One region of the Pseudoalteromonas sp. CNAT2-18.1 genome, then DNA from elsewhere that is predicted to be linked to it. Evidence: predicted binding sites of a transcription regulator. Region 1 holds the regulator's gene; the other holds the start of a gene.
The links. The regulator NrdR, encoded in region 1, represses ribonucleotide reductase genes. The targets are predictions, from matches to a motif close to AAACACNANATNTNGTGTTT.
Positions count from the first base shown of each region.

Region 2: nrdA (class 1a ribonucleoside-diphosphate reductase subunit alpha) is a predicted target of NrdR. The motif match lies at 5,829-5,848, and genes of this name have one in related genera.

Region 1 covers NZ_JAKRFR010000003.1:15,661-23,653, reverse strand. Annotated here, with positions in the region: gene MHM94_RS06985 (error-prone DNA polymerase) at 1-1,863, shown strand, start outside; gene glyA (serine hydroxymethyltransferase) at 2,057-3,313, shown strand; gene nrdR (transcriptional regulator NrdR) at 3,406-3,855, shown strand; gene ribD (bifunctional diaminohydroxyphosphoribosylaminopyrimidine deaminase/5-amino-6-(5-phosphoribosylamino)uracil reductase RibD) at 3,857-4,990, shown strand; gene MHM94_RS06965 (riboflavin synthase) at 4,993-5,649, shown strand; gene ribBA (bifunctional 3,4-dihydroxy-2-butanone-4-phosphate synthase/GTP cyclohydrolase II) at 5,667-6,773, shown strand; gene ribE (6,7-dimethyl-8-ribityllumazine synthase) at 6,873-7,337, shown strand; gene nusB (transcription antitermination factor NusB) at 7,347-7,760, shown strand; gene thiL (thiamine-phosphate kinase) at 7,805-7,993, shown strand, end outside.
Region 2 covers NZ_JAKRFR010000002.1:180,599-188,591, reverse strand. Annotated here, with positions in the region: gene aroA (3-phosphoshikimate 1-carboxyvinyltransferase) at 1-713, opposite strand, end outside; gene serC (3-phosphoserine/phosphohydroxythreonine transaminase) at 713-1,795, opposite strand; gene gyrA (DNA gyrase subunit A) at 1,925-4,597, opposite strand; gene ubiG (bifunctional 2-polyprenyl-6-hydroxyphenol methylase/3-demethylubiquinol 3-O-methyltransferase UbiG) at 4,786-5,496, shown strand; gene nrdA (class 1a ribonucleoside-diphosphate reductase subunit alpha) at 6,015-7,993, shown strand, end outside.

The DNA of each region.
Region 1 (7,993 bases):
GTGATCACCTATCGTTTGAAAAGTGCCATTCGTGATGTTGGCAAGGCGTTAGGGTTTAGTGAAACACAACTGGATTACTATATTAAGCAGCTTAATCACCGCCATGGCAGCGAGCAATGGCAGGCGCAACTGATAAAGCTTGGCCTTGACCCGGATGTGGCCATTAACCAACATTTTTTCCGCTTAGTAGATGAAATTCGCGGCTTTCCTCGGCATTTATCCCAGCATGTGGGTGGCTTTGTGATCTCGCAAGGTCCGCTGCATGAGCTAGTGCCAGTGGAAAATGCGGCAATGGCCGAGCGCACCGTGATTCAGTGGGATAAGGATGACCTTGAAAGCCTCGCCTTATTGAAAGTCGATGTACTTGCCTTGGGTATGCTCAGTGCTATTCACCGCTGCTTCAAGTTACTGGCGCAACATTACCAACACCGTATCAGCATTGCTGATATTACCCGCCTCGGCGATGATCCTCAGGTGTTCGCGATGTTACAACGCGCCGATACCGTCGGGGTATTCCAAATTGAATCGCGCGCACAAATGAGTATGTTGCCAAGGCTTAAACCACGGTGTTACTACGACTTAGTGATTCAAATTGCCATTGTGCGCCCTGGGCCCATTCAGGGGGATATGGTACACCCGTTTCTAAAGCGCCGCGATGGCACAGAGACCATCGCTTACCCCTCTAAAGAAGTTGAGCAAGTCCTTAAGCGCACCTTAGGGGTGCCGATATTTCAAGAGCAGGTGATTAAAATTGCCATGGTCGCTGCAGGCTTCAGTGGCGGTGAAGCCGACCAGCTACGTCGGGCCATGGCTAAATGGAAACGTGATGGCGAGCTGACTCAGTTTAAACGTAAACTCATCACTGGCATGTTAGCGCGCGGGTACGAGCAGCAATTTGCTGAGCGTATCTATCAACAAATTTGTGGTTTTGGCGAATATGGCTTTCCCGAGTCGCATTCGGCGAGCTTTGCGGTGCTGGCCTATGTCTCTGCTTACTTAAAATATTATTACCCGAGTGCGTTTTTCTGCGCCTTAGCAAACAGCTTACCCATGGGCTTTTATTCATTAGACCAGCTCATGCAGGACGCGCGACGTCACCAGGTTACGGTGTTGCCCGTTGATATCAACACCTCAGTGTGGGAGCACCAGCTGGTACGCCAAGGGCAAAGTTTCGCGATACGCTTAGGGCTGTGTTGCGTTAAAGGGTTTCGTCAGCAAAGTGCGCAACAGCTTGTTAAACAACGGCCAATAGCCGGATACCACAGCGTCAGTGAGCTATATCAAAGCGGCTTGCGCGAGGTAGAATTAGAAGCGTTAGCGAGCAGCAATGCACTCGCGAGCATAGCGCAAGACCGCTTTAATAGCCGCTGGCAGATTATCGACAAACAACAGCGGTTACCGCTCTTTGGTGAACAGAGCGATGCATTGCCATTAGCACCGCCAAGTAAGTTACAGGATACCCTAGAAGATTATGCCAGTATGGGGGTCAATATGGGCGCGCACCCCCTGTGTTATTTACGCGCCGAAGGGGGATTACAGCACGCAAAAACCGCCCAGCAATTGCGTCTTTGTCGCAGTGGCGCCAGTGTCACTATTGCTGGCTTGGTCACTGGACGGCAATCACCAGGCAGTGCCGCCGGGGTGACATTTCTAACTTTGGAAGATGAAACCGGCAACACCAATGTCGTGGTGTGGCAGGCAACGGCGAAGGCCCAGCAACAAGCCTTTCTAACCGCACGTTTATTGGAAGTAAAAGGGGTAATAGAAAACCACCAAGGGGTGATCCATGTGATTGCTGGGCGGCTTATTGATCATAGTGACAAGTTACCGGCACTGATACTGAAAAGTCGATTTTTTCATTAGCAATAAAAATAAAATAGTGATTTTTTATTTATTTTTATTATGTTTTGGATTTAAAAATATCATTCTTTTAGGGCTGTGAAAAAAATTCAATCCTTGTTTAAATAAGCTCACACATCCTTGATAGGCAAATGCGCGGTTTGCGCGTACAATAACACCTTTCAAATCGACAATTACGTTGCACCTAGGAGACAGCATGTTAGAACGTAGCATGAACATTGCAGACTTTGATCCAGAACTTGCCAAAGCGATGGGCGATGAGGTTTCTCGTCAAGAAGAGCATATTGAGCTTATTGCCTCGGAAAACTACTGTAGTCCACGCGTACTTGAAGCGCAGGGCTCACAGCTTACCAATAAATATGCCGAAGGCTATCCGGGCAAACGCTACTACGGTGGTTGTGAGCACGTCGACGTTGTTGAGCAACTGGCGATTGACCGTGCTAACGAGCTGTTTGGCACTGAGTATGCAAACGTGCAACCGCATGCCGGTTCGCAAGCTAACGCCGCAGTGTTTCAAGCGCTACTTCAGCCACACGACACTGTACTAGGCATGAGCTTAGCTCATGGCGGTCACTTAACTCATGGTGCACATGTAAACTTCTCAGGCAAAACCTACAATGCCATTCAATATGGTTTGAATGAGCAAACCGGCGAGATCGATTACGATCAAGTTGAAGCCCTTGCCCTTGAGCACAAGCCAAAGATGATCATTGGTGGTTTCTCAGCTTATTCTGGTATCGTTGATTGGCAGCGTTTCCGCGAGATTGCCGATAAAGTCGGTGCTTACTTATTTGTAGATATGGCACACGTAGCTGGCCTTATCGCTGCCGGTGTGTACCCAAGCCCAGTGCCTTACGCACATGTGATCACCACCACCACGCACAAAACGCTAGCGGGCCCACGCGGCGGTTTAATCATCTCTAATTGTGGTGATGAAGATATTTATAAGAAGCTTAACAGCGCGGTTTTCCCAGGCGGTCAAGGTGGCCCACTGTGTCATGTTATTGCAGCCAAAGCGGTGGCTTTCAAAGAAGCGCTACAGCCAGAATTTAAAGCATACCAGCAACAGGTTGTGGCTAACGCACAAGCAATGGTATCAGTGTTACAAGAGCGCGGTTATAAAGTGGTATCAGGAAAAACGGACAACCACCTATTCCTGCTTGATTTAATCGATAAAGACATTACCGGTAAAGATGCTGATGCAGCACTCGGTAACGCCAATATCACGGTGAATAAGAACTCAGTACCGAATGACCCACGTTCACCGTTTGTCACTTCTGGTTTACGTCTTGGTTCACCAGCGATTACTCGCCGTGGCTTCAAAGAAGCAGAAGCGAAAGAACTTGCTGGCTGGATCTGCGATGTACTTGATAACATCGAAAGCACTGATGTTCAGGCAAAAGTGAAAGAGCAAGTGAAAGCAATCTGTGCTAAGTTTCCAGTGTATGCCTAAGCTGCACTAAATAGCCATTAGGCAAACATTTGTGTATGATAAAGGCCGCAAAAATAGCGGCCTTTTTGTTTTCTACAGGAACCCCAGTCACTATGCATTGTCCTTTTTGCAGCGCCAAAGATACCAAGGTTATCGACTCCCGGTTAGTGGGCGGCGGCCATCAGGTTCGACGCCGTCGCGAATGCATTGATTGCCATGAACGTTTCACTACTTTTGAAGGCGCCGAGTTGGTAATGCCGCGCGTGATTAAACGGGACGGCTCACGTGAACCATTCAACGAAGATAAGCTCCTTAACGGCTTACATCGTGCCTTAGAAAGGCGGCCGGTGAAAACCGAGCAGGTTGATGAGGTGGTGCATCAAATCAAATCGCAAATTCGAGCTACCGGTGAGCGAGAGGTCAGCTCTTTGCTTATTGGCGAATGTATTATGGAAGCGCTGAAAGGGCTGGATAAAGTGGCCTATGTGCGCTTTGCATCGGTGTACCGCTCGTTTGAAGATATCCGTGAATTTGGCGAAGAAATCGCCCGTCTAGGGGATTAATATGAGCTTCAGTGCACAAGATGAGCACTTTATGCGCCGCGCTATTGCCTTAGCCTGGCAGGGGCGTTTTACCACCACCCCCAATCCGAATGTGGGCTGCGTGTTGGTTAAAGATGATAAGGTGATTGGCGAAGGCTTTCACATTCAGGCGGGGACGCCGCACGCAGAAATTCATGCCTTAAATGCCGCTGCAGAAAATGCCGAGGGAGCCACCGCATATGTGACCTTAGAGCCGTGCAGCCATACCGGCCGCACCGGCCCTTGTGCTGGCGCCTTGATAGCCGCCAAAGTTGCTAAAGTAGTGTGTGCTATGCAAGACCCTAATCCGCAAGTCAGTGGCCGGGGCATGGCGATGCTTGAGGCCGCTGGCATCGACGTTGAGTATGGTTTGCTCGGTGCCCAAGCCGAAGCGCTTAATACGGGCTTTTTAAAACGTATGCGTACTCAGCGCCCGTTTGTCACCTGCAAACTAGCAGCCAGCATTGATGGCAAAACAGCGCTCGCCAATGGCCAAAGTAAATGGATTACTTGCAGTGACGCCCGTGCTGATGTGCATAGCTTGCGAGCGCAACATTGCGCCATTGTCTCGGGTGCCGATACGGTGATAAGCGACAATGCGCAATTAAATGTGCGCCTAAACGAACAGCAACTTGCCGATTACCCGCTGGCGCAAGTGCGTCAACCGGTGCGGGTGATTATCGACAGTCGCTATCGGCTCACACCCGATTTAGCGTTAATGCAGACGCCCGGTAAGATTATTATCGTGCGCTCACGCACAGCTCCTGCGCTTGATAAAGTGCAGCAATGGCCCAACAATGTAACCGAGTTGCATGTCGCCGGGGATAACGATGGCCATGTAGATTTAGCCGCGTTACTCACGCAACTGGCTGCAGATGATATTAATTCGCTGTGGCTTGAAGGAGGCGCGACCCTAGCGGGAGCCTTTGCGAAGCAGCGGCTTATTGACCGCTATGTGGTTTATTTAGCCCCTAAACTTATGGGCCAAGGTGCCAAAGGGCTGGTGAACATAGGTCCATTTGCCGATATGAACGACATTGAACAGATGCAATTTATCGATATGCGCCCCATAGGCGAAGATGTGCGCCTTACCCTAGATAAAAGAGCAGTGGAATAGCCATGTTTACAGGCATTATAGAAGCAACCGGAACCTTAAGTTCACTCACTTTTGTTGATGGCGATTTAAAAGTGCGCGTCAGCAGCGATAGTCTCAACATGGACGATGTGGCCTTGGGTGACAGCATTGCCACGAACGGCGTTTGCCTTACGGTGACACAAAAATTCAGTGATGGGTTCAGTGCCGACGTATCGCGCGAAACCTTATCACTCACACGCTTTGCGCATTACCAGCAAGGCCAACGTGTTAATCTTGAAAAGGCGCTGCAGCCATTATCAAGGTTAGGGGGTCATTTGGTTTCTGGGCACGTAGACGGCATTGCCGAAGTGGTTGATGTGCGTAGCAACGCCCGCGCTATTGAGTATTGGCTGCAAACCGACGCCGAACTGATGAAGTATATTCCCTATAAAGGTTCAGTGTGTATTGATGGTGCCAGTTTGACCGTCAACGAGGTTCACGGTAGTCGCTTTAAGCTGACCATTGTGCCGCACACTTTAGAGCAAACCACGATTGCAGATTTTCAAGTGGGCACCCAGGTTAACCTTGAGGTTGACCAAATAGCTCGCTATTTAGAGCGCCTAATTAATGGCGCCAAGGCTGAGCAGCCTCAATCCTCAGTTTCCGAGAGCTTGCTGGCGCAAGCTGGATTTATAAAATAAACGATAATGGGCAAGATATGAGTTTAAACACCGCAGCGGAGATCATCGACGACATTAAAAATGGCAAGATGGTTATCCTCATGGATGATGAAGATCGTGAAAACGAAGGCGATCTCATTATCGCCGCCGAACACATCAGCGCCGATGCCATTAATTTCATGGCCACCTATGGCCGAGGCCTTATTTGCTTGACGCTTACCCAGGCGCGTTGTGAACAATTAGCACTGCCTTTAATGGTCAGTAATAATGGCGCGCAATTCTCAACCAACTTTACCTTATCCATTGAAGCGGCAAAAGGGGTGACCACCGGTATTTCGGCCGCAGATCGTGCCCGCACGGTACAAGCCGCTGTTGCCAAAGGAGCAGTGCCAGAAGACATCGTCCAGCCGGGGCATATTTTCCCCATTATGGCACAGCCTGGCGGCGTACTGACACGTGCAGGGCATACTGAGGCTGGCTGCGATTTAGCACGCCTTGCGGGCCTTGAGCCGTCCTCGGTTATCGTCGAAATCCTGAACCCCGATGGCACCATGGCGCGTCGTCCGCAACTCGAAGTCTTTGCTAAAGAGCATGGCATAAAAATGGGCACTATTGCCGATTTAATCGAGTACCGTAATCTTAACGAAACCACCATCGAGCAAGTGGCGAAGTGTAAACTACCAACACAGTACGGTGAGTTTGATCTAGTTACCTACAAAGACACCATCGATGGTCAGCTGCACTATGCGATGATCAAAGGTGATATCAGCGACCCAACCTTAGTGCGGGTGCATTTACAAAGCACCTTTAACGATATTTTACTTTCCGATCGAGGCGCGGACCGCAGTTGGACATTGTCTAACGCCATGGCCTATATCGCTGAACATGATGGTGTGTTGGTTATCCTTGGTAAGCAAGAGCGCAGTGAAGATATCGAAGCTATGGTTAAGGCCTTTGCTTTGGAAGATGCTGGCGAAAGTGCCAACCACCGTAAAATCCAGGGAACATCGCGCACCGTGGGCATCGGCTCGCAAATCTTAGCGGATTTAGGCATCACCAAAATGCGCTTAATGAGCATGCCGAAGAAGTATCATGCGCTGTCAGGTTTCCACCTTGAGGTGGTTGACTACGTACAGCCAGAATAAGCAGCTATTTTTTTTCAATTATGCTATGATGCGCGGCAATTTTGCGATATCCGCATTTCGCCGGCATCACGCCTTGGCAGAATCAATTAAGGTTTACAGATGAAAATTATTGAAGGTAACAAGTTTGCACCGGGCAAAAAATTTGCCATCGTGATTTCGCGTTTTAACGACTACATTGGTCGCAGTTTATTGGACGGCGCAGTCGATGAGCTAAAGCGTACAGGTAACGTCAGCGATGATGATATTACCGTGGTGTATGTGCCGGGTGCGGTTGAGTTACCTCTTGCTGCCAAGCGCATTGCCGCCAAAGGTGAGTTCGATGCTATCATCGCCTTGGGCGTGATTATTCGTGGCGGCACTCCGCACTTTGATTTAGTTGCCGGTGAGTCGAATAAAGGCTTGGCGCAGGTATCGCTTGAGTATGATGTACCGGTTGCTTTTGGCGTATTAACGACTGAAAGCATAGAGCAGGCCATTGAGCGTGCCGGTACAAAAATGGGTAACAAAGGCGGCGAAGCTGCATTAGGTGCCCTAGAAATGGTTAATGTTTTAGACAAAATTTAAGGGTTCACAGTGAAACCAGCAGCGAGACGCAAAGCGCGCATATTGGCCTTACAGGCCGTTTACTCTTGGCAAATGAGCGGTAACGCTATTGCTGATATCGAACAAAACATGTTAATCGAGAATGACGTGACTAAGGTCGATGTAGAGTATTTTAAAGACCTAGCGCGCGGTGTTGCCGTTAACTCAAAACAACTAGACGAAGTCTTAGCTCCGCATTTGACGCGTCCGTACGAAGAAATTGATATGGTAGAAAAAGCCATTTTACGACTTTGTGCGTATGAGCTTAAATTCCGAGATGACGTGCCATACAAAGTGGCCATCAATGAAGGCATTGAGCTGGCGAAAATGTTTGGTGCCGATGACAGTCATAAATTCGTTAATGGTGTGCTTGATAAAGCCATTAAGCAGCTACGTAATAGCTAAGCACCTTTAACAAGGAGAGCCGGCTGAGGCCGGCTTTTTTGTGTATGCAAGAATTTGAATTAATAAACCGATACTTTAAAGGCCGAGGGATCACACGCCGGGATGTGAATCTTGGCATAGGTGATGACTGCGCCTTGGTGAGTATTCCGGAAAACAGCCAATTAGCCATTACCACTGACACCATGGTGGCTGGTGTGCACTTTTTTGAAGATATGTCACCGCGCGCTTTGGGG
Region 2 (7,993 bases), on a different contig from region 1:
ATAATGCGTCCAGGGCTTTGGTATGTTTGTCCGCCTTTGACATAGAAGCGTTGATAATTGTCATGTTCAACATGGACACCAAATTTCGCCATCACCCCAAGGGTGATATCTATATAGGGCTTAGAGACCAACTCACCTTTAATGCTGATGTTGGTATCCCCCTGAAACAGCGGAGCGGCCATCAATAAAGCGGTCAGAAACTGACTGGAAATACTGCCATCAATGCTTACTTCGCCCCCGCTGAGCCCTTGACCGTGAATCACCAACGGCGGATAGTGGCGCTGTTTGCTGTAGTGAATATCGGCTCCCAGTGACTGTAGCGCATCCACCAAGTGGCCAATCGGACGCTCTTCCATGCGCGGCTCGCCTGTCAGTGTGAAAGAGCCCGAAGTTGCTGCTAACACCGCAGTCAGAGGTCGAAATGCGGTGCCCGCGTTACCGAGAAACAAAGCATCATCTGGGGTATCCAGTTCACCGCCCCGCCCGTGCACCACAGCCTGCGTTTTATCATCGCTCAATTCAACCTTAACCCCTAAGGCCGAGAGCGCTGCAAGCATATGACGAATATCATCGCTATCGAGCAGGTTGGTCACTGTGGTGTTGCCCTGTGCAAGCGCTGCCAGCAATAAGATGCGGTTAGAAAGACTTTTTGAACCTGGGAGGGTGACCTCGCCATTGACGCCTTTGATTGGCGCTAATCGTAATGACTCCATCACCCATGCTCCTTGGCAAACTCATCCATAAAGGTCACGAGCGCCTCAATACCGGCAACGGGCATGGCGTTGTAGATGCTCGCACGCATGCCGCCAACAAAACGATGCCCTTCTAACGCCAGTAAGCCCGCCTGTTTAGATAGTGCTAAGAAGCGCTCGTTATGGCGCTCGTCGTTCAACCAAAATGGTACATTCATCAATGAGCGGCAGGCTTTGTCCACTTTATTATTGTAAAACGAGGAGCTATCGATGTAATCGTACAAGATGGCCGCTTTATTTTTGTTATGGCGCTGCATAGCTGGCACACCACCGTGCTCCTCGAGGTATTTAAATACTTCATCAGCCAGATACCAAGCGAAGGTCGGCGGCGTGTTATACATACTGCCTTGCTTGGCCTCCACCGCGTAATCCAATATTCCTGGGCGCGGCAAACCTTGGCGTTCAAGCAGCGTCTTACGAACAATCACAATAGCAAGCCCTGAAGGACCAATATTTTTTTGCGCACCGGCGTAAATAACATCAAAGTCATCAACATTGATTTCCCGCGATAGAATCATCGACGACATATCGGCCACGATGGGCGCACTAGGGTGGCGAGGCACGTCAAATAATTCAACACCATCAATGGTTTCATTAGGGCAATAATGAATGTAGCTGGCTTTTTCAGGCAATGGCCATTGCGCCACCGGGGTTACGCCAAACTGACCATCACGGTCATCACGTACGTTCAGTTCAACCACATCGGTGTACTTACGCGCTTCTGTCGCCGCGCCGTCAGACCAAATACCGGTATTAACATACACCGCTGGTGCATCGTCCAAATGCAGATTCATTGGCACAGCGGCAAATTGACCACGACCGCCACCATGCATAAAGAGCACGGCAAAGTCATCACTAATGTTCATTAACCGGCGCAAACGCGCCTCGCACTGTTGCGCCATGGTTAAAAACGGCTCGGCTCGGTGACTCACTTCCATCACCGAGACTCCAAGATTTTGCCAATCCAAAAATTCACTCTGTGCCTTTTTCATAACCTCGGGTGGCAACATGGCAGGGCCTGCACAAAAGTTGTATACGCTCATTACTTCTATTTCCTCATTCCATATGCGTATGGATAACACCTAGGACGCTATGCACCACGATTAAGTGCTCGAAAGGTATTATCAACAAATAAAAAAAGCGGCCGAAGCCGCTTTCATATACTAAGAGATTTACTCAGGCGTGTCATCGCCTGCAGTGGGTGCCTGTGAATTTTCTGGCACCTCATTTTGCTCTATGTCGACTAGGTCTTCATCATCGATTTCTTCGATACGTTGTAACCCAACCACAGCCTCACCGTCAATGGTGCGGATCAAAATGACCCCCTGGGTGTTACGACCAACGCGAGACACTTCATTAACACGAGTACGTACTAAGGTACCGCGATTAGAAATGATCATGATTTCATCATTGTCATCGACTTGCACCGCACCAACTACAGGGCCATTGCGCTCGCTCACTTTAATTGAGACCACGCCTTGTGTCGCTCGACTCTTAGCAGGATACTCTTCTAATGGTGTGCGTTTACCATAGCCATTCTCAGTCACGGTCAGGATAGCGCCATCCCCTTGCGGTACAATTAACGATACCACTTTGACGTCGTCTGGCATCTTGATGCCACGAACACCTGTCGCAGTGCGGCCCATAGGACGCAGAGCGAGCAGTTCTTCGCCCGTTTCAGGGTCACGTTTAACTTCACCCGTTTCAGCGTCGCGTTGTTTCTCATTGAAACGCACTACTTTGCCGTGCTCGGTAAATAGCATGATGTCGTCTTCACCAGTGGTGATACGTGCACCGATTAAGCTATCCCCTTCGTTCAGGTTAATCGCGATGATGCCGCTGGCGCGTTGACGGCTGTAGGCCGTCAGTGGCGTTTTCTTAACAACACCGCTGGCGGTCGCCATGACAATAAACTTGTCTTCTTCGTATTCACGCACAGGTAATATCGTGGTGATACGTTCATCAGCTTCGAGCGGTAGCAAGTTAACAATCGGCTTACCACGCGCTGCACGGCTGGCAAGTGGCAACTGATAGACTTTCAGCCAATACAAACGCCCTGCGCTGGAGAAGCATAAAATGGTGTCGTGGGTATTGGCAACCAGTAAGCGCTCGATGAAATCTTCATCTTTCATCTTCGTTGCCGACTTACCCTTACCGCCTCGACGCTGGGCCTCATAATCACTCAAAGGCTGGTACTTAACATAGCCTTCATGGGACAAGGTCACCACCACATCTTCTTCGTTGATTAAATCTTCCAAGCTGATGTCGTGCGCCGCAGCACTGATTTCAGTACGACGTTCATCGCCATAGGTGTCTTTAATCAATACTAACTCGTCACGGATCACTTCCATCAAACGCTCAGGTGAACCGAGGATATGTAACAACTCAGCGATAAGCTCAAGTAGCTCTTGGTATTCATCAAGGATTTTACCGTGCTCTAGACCTGTCAGCTTATGTAAGCGCAGCTCCAAAATAGCCTGAGCTTGGGGCTCTGATAGATAGTATTGACCATCGCGAATACCTAGGCCATCAGCAAGCCAGTCTGGGCGCGCAGCATCATCACCGGCTTTTTCCAGCATGGCTTTTACATTGCCGAGCTCCCACGGGCGAGATACTAACGCTTCTTTCGCCTCGGCCGGTGTTGGCGACTTACGGATCAGCTCAATGACCGGGTCGATATTCGCCAAAGCAATAGCAAGGCCTTCAAGGGTGTGTGCACGGTCACGGGCTTTACGTAAATCGTATACAGTACGGCGAGTGACCACTTCACGACGATGCAGAATAAAGGCTTCAAGCATCTCTTTGAGGTTGAAACAGCGTGGCTGATTGCCATCTAGGGCAACCATGTTCATGCCAAACACTGTTTGCATTTGCGTTTGTGCGTACAGGTTATTGAGGATGACTTCGCCGACTTCGCCGCGTTTTACCTCGATAACAATGCGCATACCGTCTTTATCAGACTCATCACGCAGCGCACTGATCCCCTCAATCTTCTTGTCTTTAACCAGTTCGGCGATTTTTTCAATCAAGCGCGCTTTGTTAACCTGGTATGGGATTTCATGGACAACAATGGTTTCGCGACCGGTTTTTTCATCCACTTCGACATCGGCACGAGCGCGAATATAAATCTTACCACGGCCTGTTTTATAGGCCTGCTCAATGCCCTTTTTGCCATTGATAATAGCTGCAGTAGGGAAATCAGGGCCAGGAATGTAGTCCATCAATTCTTCAATCGTGGTTTCCGGCTCTTTAATAAGCGCCAAACAACCATTGATCACTTCGGTGAGGTTATGCGGCGGTATGTTAGTCGCCATACCGACGGCAATACCCGAAGAACCATTGACGAGTAAGTTAGGCACTTTGGTCGGCAACACATCTGGGATTTGCTCGGTGCCGTCGTAGTTCGGCACAAAGTCTACAGTTTCTTTTTCTAAATCAGCCAGTAGCTCTTGTGATAGCTTCGCCATACGTACTTCGGTGTAACGCATCGCCGCCGCTGAGTCACCATCTACCGAGCCAAAGTTACCTTGACCATCAACAAGCATGTAACGCAAGGAGAATGGCTGTGCCATACGAACGATGGTGTCGTACACTGCACTGTCGCCATGGGGGTGGTATTTACCGATTACATCACCGACTACACGAGCCGATTTCTTATAGGGTTTATTCCAGTCATTGCGGAGTTCATTCATGGCAAACAACACACGACGGTGAACAGGCTTAAGCCCATCACGCACATCGGGAAGCGCACGCCCTACAATTACACTCATAGCGTAATCGAGGTAGGAATTTTTTAACTCATCTTCAATATTAACCGGAAGGACTTCGTTGGCGAGATCAGTCATTGATTCCACTTTCCTTCTTCATTGACAGCCTCCGTTCCCGACAAAGTGAAGGAGAATCAGCGACTGTCATTTGTCGTTATTATCTGCGTTCATGCTATCACATTATTTTTGATTTTACAGGCGCTAAATCTTTGCGATTTGCGAAAATCCCCCCGTATAATGGCCTCATAAACACGAGGAAGTTTTATATGACCGAACATCAAAATGTAGACCACAGTGAAATAGCTAAATTTGAGGCCATTGCCGAACGTTGGTGGGATTTCGACGGCGAATTCAAACCACTACACGATATCAACCCTCTGCGACTGGATTTCATCGCCCAGCACGCACAAGGGCTGGCGCAAAAGCAGGCCGTGGATATAGGCTGCGGAGGTGGAATTTTAGCTGAAAGCATGGCCAAACTTGGCGCCCAAGTCACGGGCATTGATATGGGCCAAGAGCCACTCAATGTAGCGAAGCTGCACGCGCTGGAGTCTGGGGTAAAAGTGGATTATCAGTTAAGCACTGCCGAAGCATTTAGCGAACACCACAGTGAACAGTTTGATGTGGTCACTTGTATGGAAATGCTTGAACATGTGCCTGAACCCGAGTCGGTTATTGCCGCCGCCGCCCGCCTCGCTAAACCAGGAGCAAATGTGTATTTCTCTACGCTCAATAAAACCACTAAAGCCTATTTATTGGCAATACTGGGGGCGGAGAAGGTGCTAAAAATGGTTCCTGAAGGCACGCACGACCATAGTAAGTTTATTCGCCCCTCGCAACTTATAGCATGGGCTGAGCAACAAGGGCTCAAAGTGCGTCACAGCGCCGGCTTAAGTTATAACCCGCTGACAAAACAATTTACCCTTAACAACGACGTTAGCGTTAACTATATATTGCACTTCGAAAAATTACTGTGATCGAAAATGATCCGCACATTGTATTGGCAAATTCGCGGATGACGAATACACTATATCTGGTGGCTTGTTAATTTTTGAACACCAGATATAGTGATTTGAAATGATCGTCACGAATACAATTTAAGCGTATTGATGATAAAAAAATCAGTCGCTATCGGTACAAAAATTTCGTTTAAATTGTTTTTTTTGGCGTTGATTTTCATCTAAATACAGCTTTAAAAATGCTATAAGGTTAACGATCACTAACCCCTTGTAGTTATCCACAGATTGTCAAGGTATGCGCCTCTTGCAAAAGCATCGCTACCCCACTATCTTGTGAGTCGCTGTGATGAAAACACCATATATAGTGTTTAAATCTTGGCCAATTAGGCCGTGCTTTAATCTGCTGTACTCATAAATAGGTGATAGCGAAGCACTATCCTGGCAGTAAAGTAACATCCGCTGGTGTAAATACGGGCGGCAACACGTATTTCTCAGCCGTGCGCTAAGACAACTAATTATAAATACGGGCAATAACTATGAACCAACAGCTATCTGTTAGTAAACGCGACGGACGTAAGGAAGCGCTGGATTTAGATAAAATCCATCGCGTTATTACTTGGGCGGCAGAAGGTCTGAATAATGTATCTGTCTCACAAGTTGAACTTAAGTCCCATATTCAGTTCTATGACGGTATCCGCACCGAAGACATTCATGAGACAATCATTAAGTCAGCAGCAGATCTGATCTCAAAAGACACTCCTGACTATCAGTTTTTGGCAGCTCGCCTTGCCATCTTTCATCTAAGAAAGAAGGCTTATGGCCAATTTGAGCCACCGAAGCTGTATGACCACGTAGTTAAGCTCGTTGAAGATAAACGCTACGATCAACATTTACTCACTGATTACACTCAGTCTGAGTTCGAGCAAATGGATGCCTTTATTGATCATAGCCGAGACTTAAACTTCAGCTACGCCGCAGTAAAGCAATTGGAAGGCAAATACCTAGTTCAAAACCGTGTTACTGGCGACATTTACGAGAGCGCGCAATTTTTATATGTATTAGTGGCTGCCAGCTTATTCTCTGAATACCCAAAAGAAACGCGTCTTGACTATGTTAAGCGCTTTTACGATGCCGTTTCTACATTCAAAATTTCGTTGCCAACACCGATTATGTCGGGTGTGCGCACACCGACTCGTCAATTTAGCTCATGCGTACTGATTGAGTGTGACGATAGCCTAGATTCCATTAACGCGACTTCTTCTGCAATCGTTAAATACGTATCACAGCGAGCCGGTATTGGTATTAACGCTGGACGCATTCGTGCCCTAGGCAGCCCAATTCGTAACGGTGAAGCCTACCATACAGGTTGTATCCCATTTTATAAGCACTTCCAAACGGCAGTAAAAAGCTGTTCTCAAGGTGGGGTGCGCGGCGGCGCAGCCACACTCTTCTACCCACTGTGGCACTTGGAAGTGGAAAACCTGCTGGTCTTGAAGAATAACCGAGGTGTCGATGACAACCGGGTACGCCATCTAGATTATGGTGTGCAGTTTAATAAGCTGATGTATACCCGACTCATTAAAGACGGCCACATTACCTTATTCAGTCCATCGGATGTACCAGGCTTGTACGATGCCTTTTTCGAAGACCAAGAAAAGTTCGAACAGCTATATGTGCAGTACGAACAAGACGACAGTATTCGCAAAAAGCGTATCAAGGCCATTGAGCTGTTTTCGATGTTTTTGCAAGAGCGTGCCAGCACTGGGCGCATCTATCTGCAGAACGTGGATCATTGTAATACTCACAGCCCGTTCGATGCGAAAGTCGCGCCTATTCGCCAATCTAATTTATGTTTAGAAATCGCGTTGCCGACTAAGCCGATGAATAATGTTATGGACGAAGAAGGCGAAATTGCCTTGTGTACGCTATCGGCATTTAACCTCGGTGCTATTAATTCACTCGACGAGCTCGAAGAGCTGGCCGAACTAGGTGTCCGCGCCCTTGATAGCCTGTTGGATTACCAAGAGTACCCTGTTCCTGCTGCGTATAACGCCACCATGGGCCGCCGTACTTTGGGTATTGGCGTCATTAACTTTGCCTATTACTTAGCTAAAAATGGCAAACGTTATTCCGACGGCAGTGCCAACGCGTTAACACACAAAACTTTTGAGGCGATTCAATATTACTTAATGAAAGCGTCAAATGAGTTAGCGAAAGAAAAAGGCGCTTGTCCTAAGTTTAACGAAACAACCTATGCTCAAGGCATTATGCCTATCGATACTTATAAGAAGGATCTCGATAGTGTATGTGACGAGCCGTTACACCTTGATTGGGATGGACTACGCGAAAGCATTAAAACCCATGGTATGCGTAACTCGACGCTTTCAGCATTAATGCCTTCAGAGACATCATCGCAGATTTCTAATGCCACTAATGGCATCGAGCCACCGCGTGGGCACATCAGCGTTAAAGCATCTAAAGACGGTATTTTGAAGCAGGTAGTGCCTGAATATGA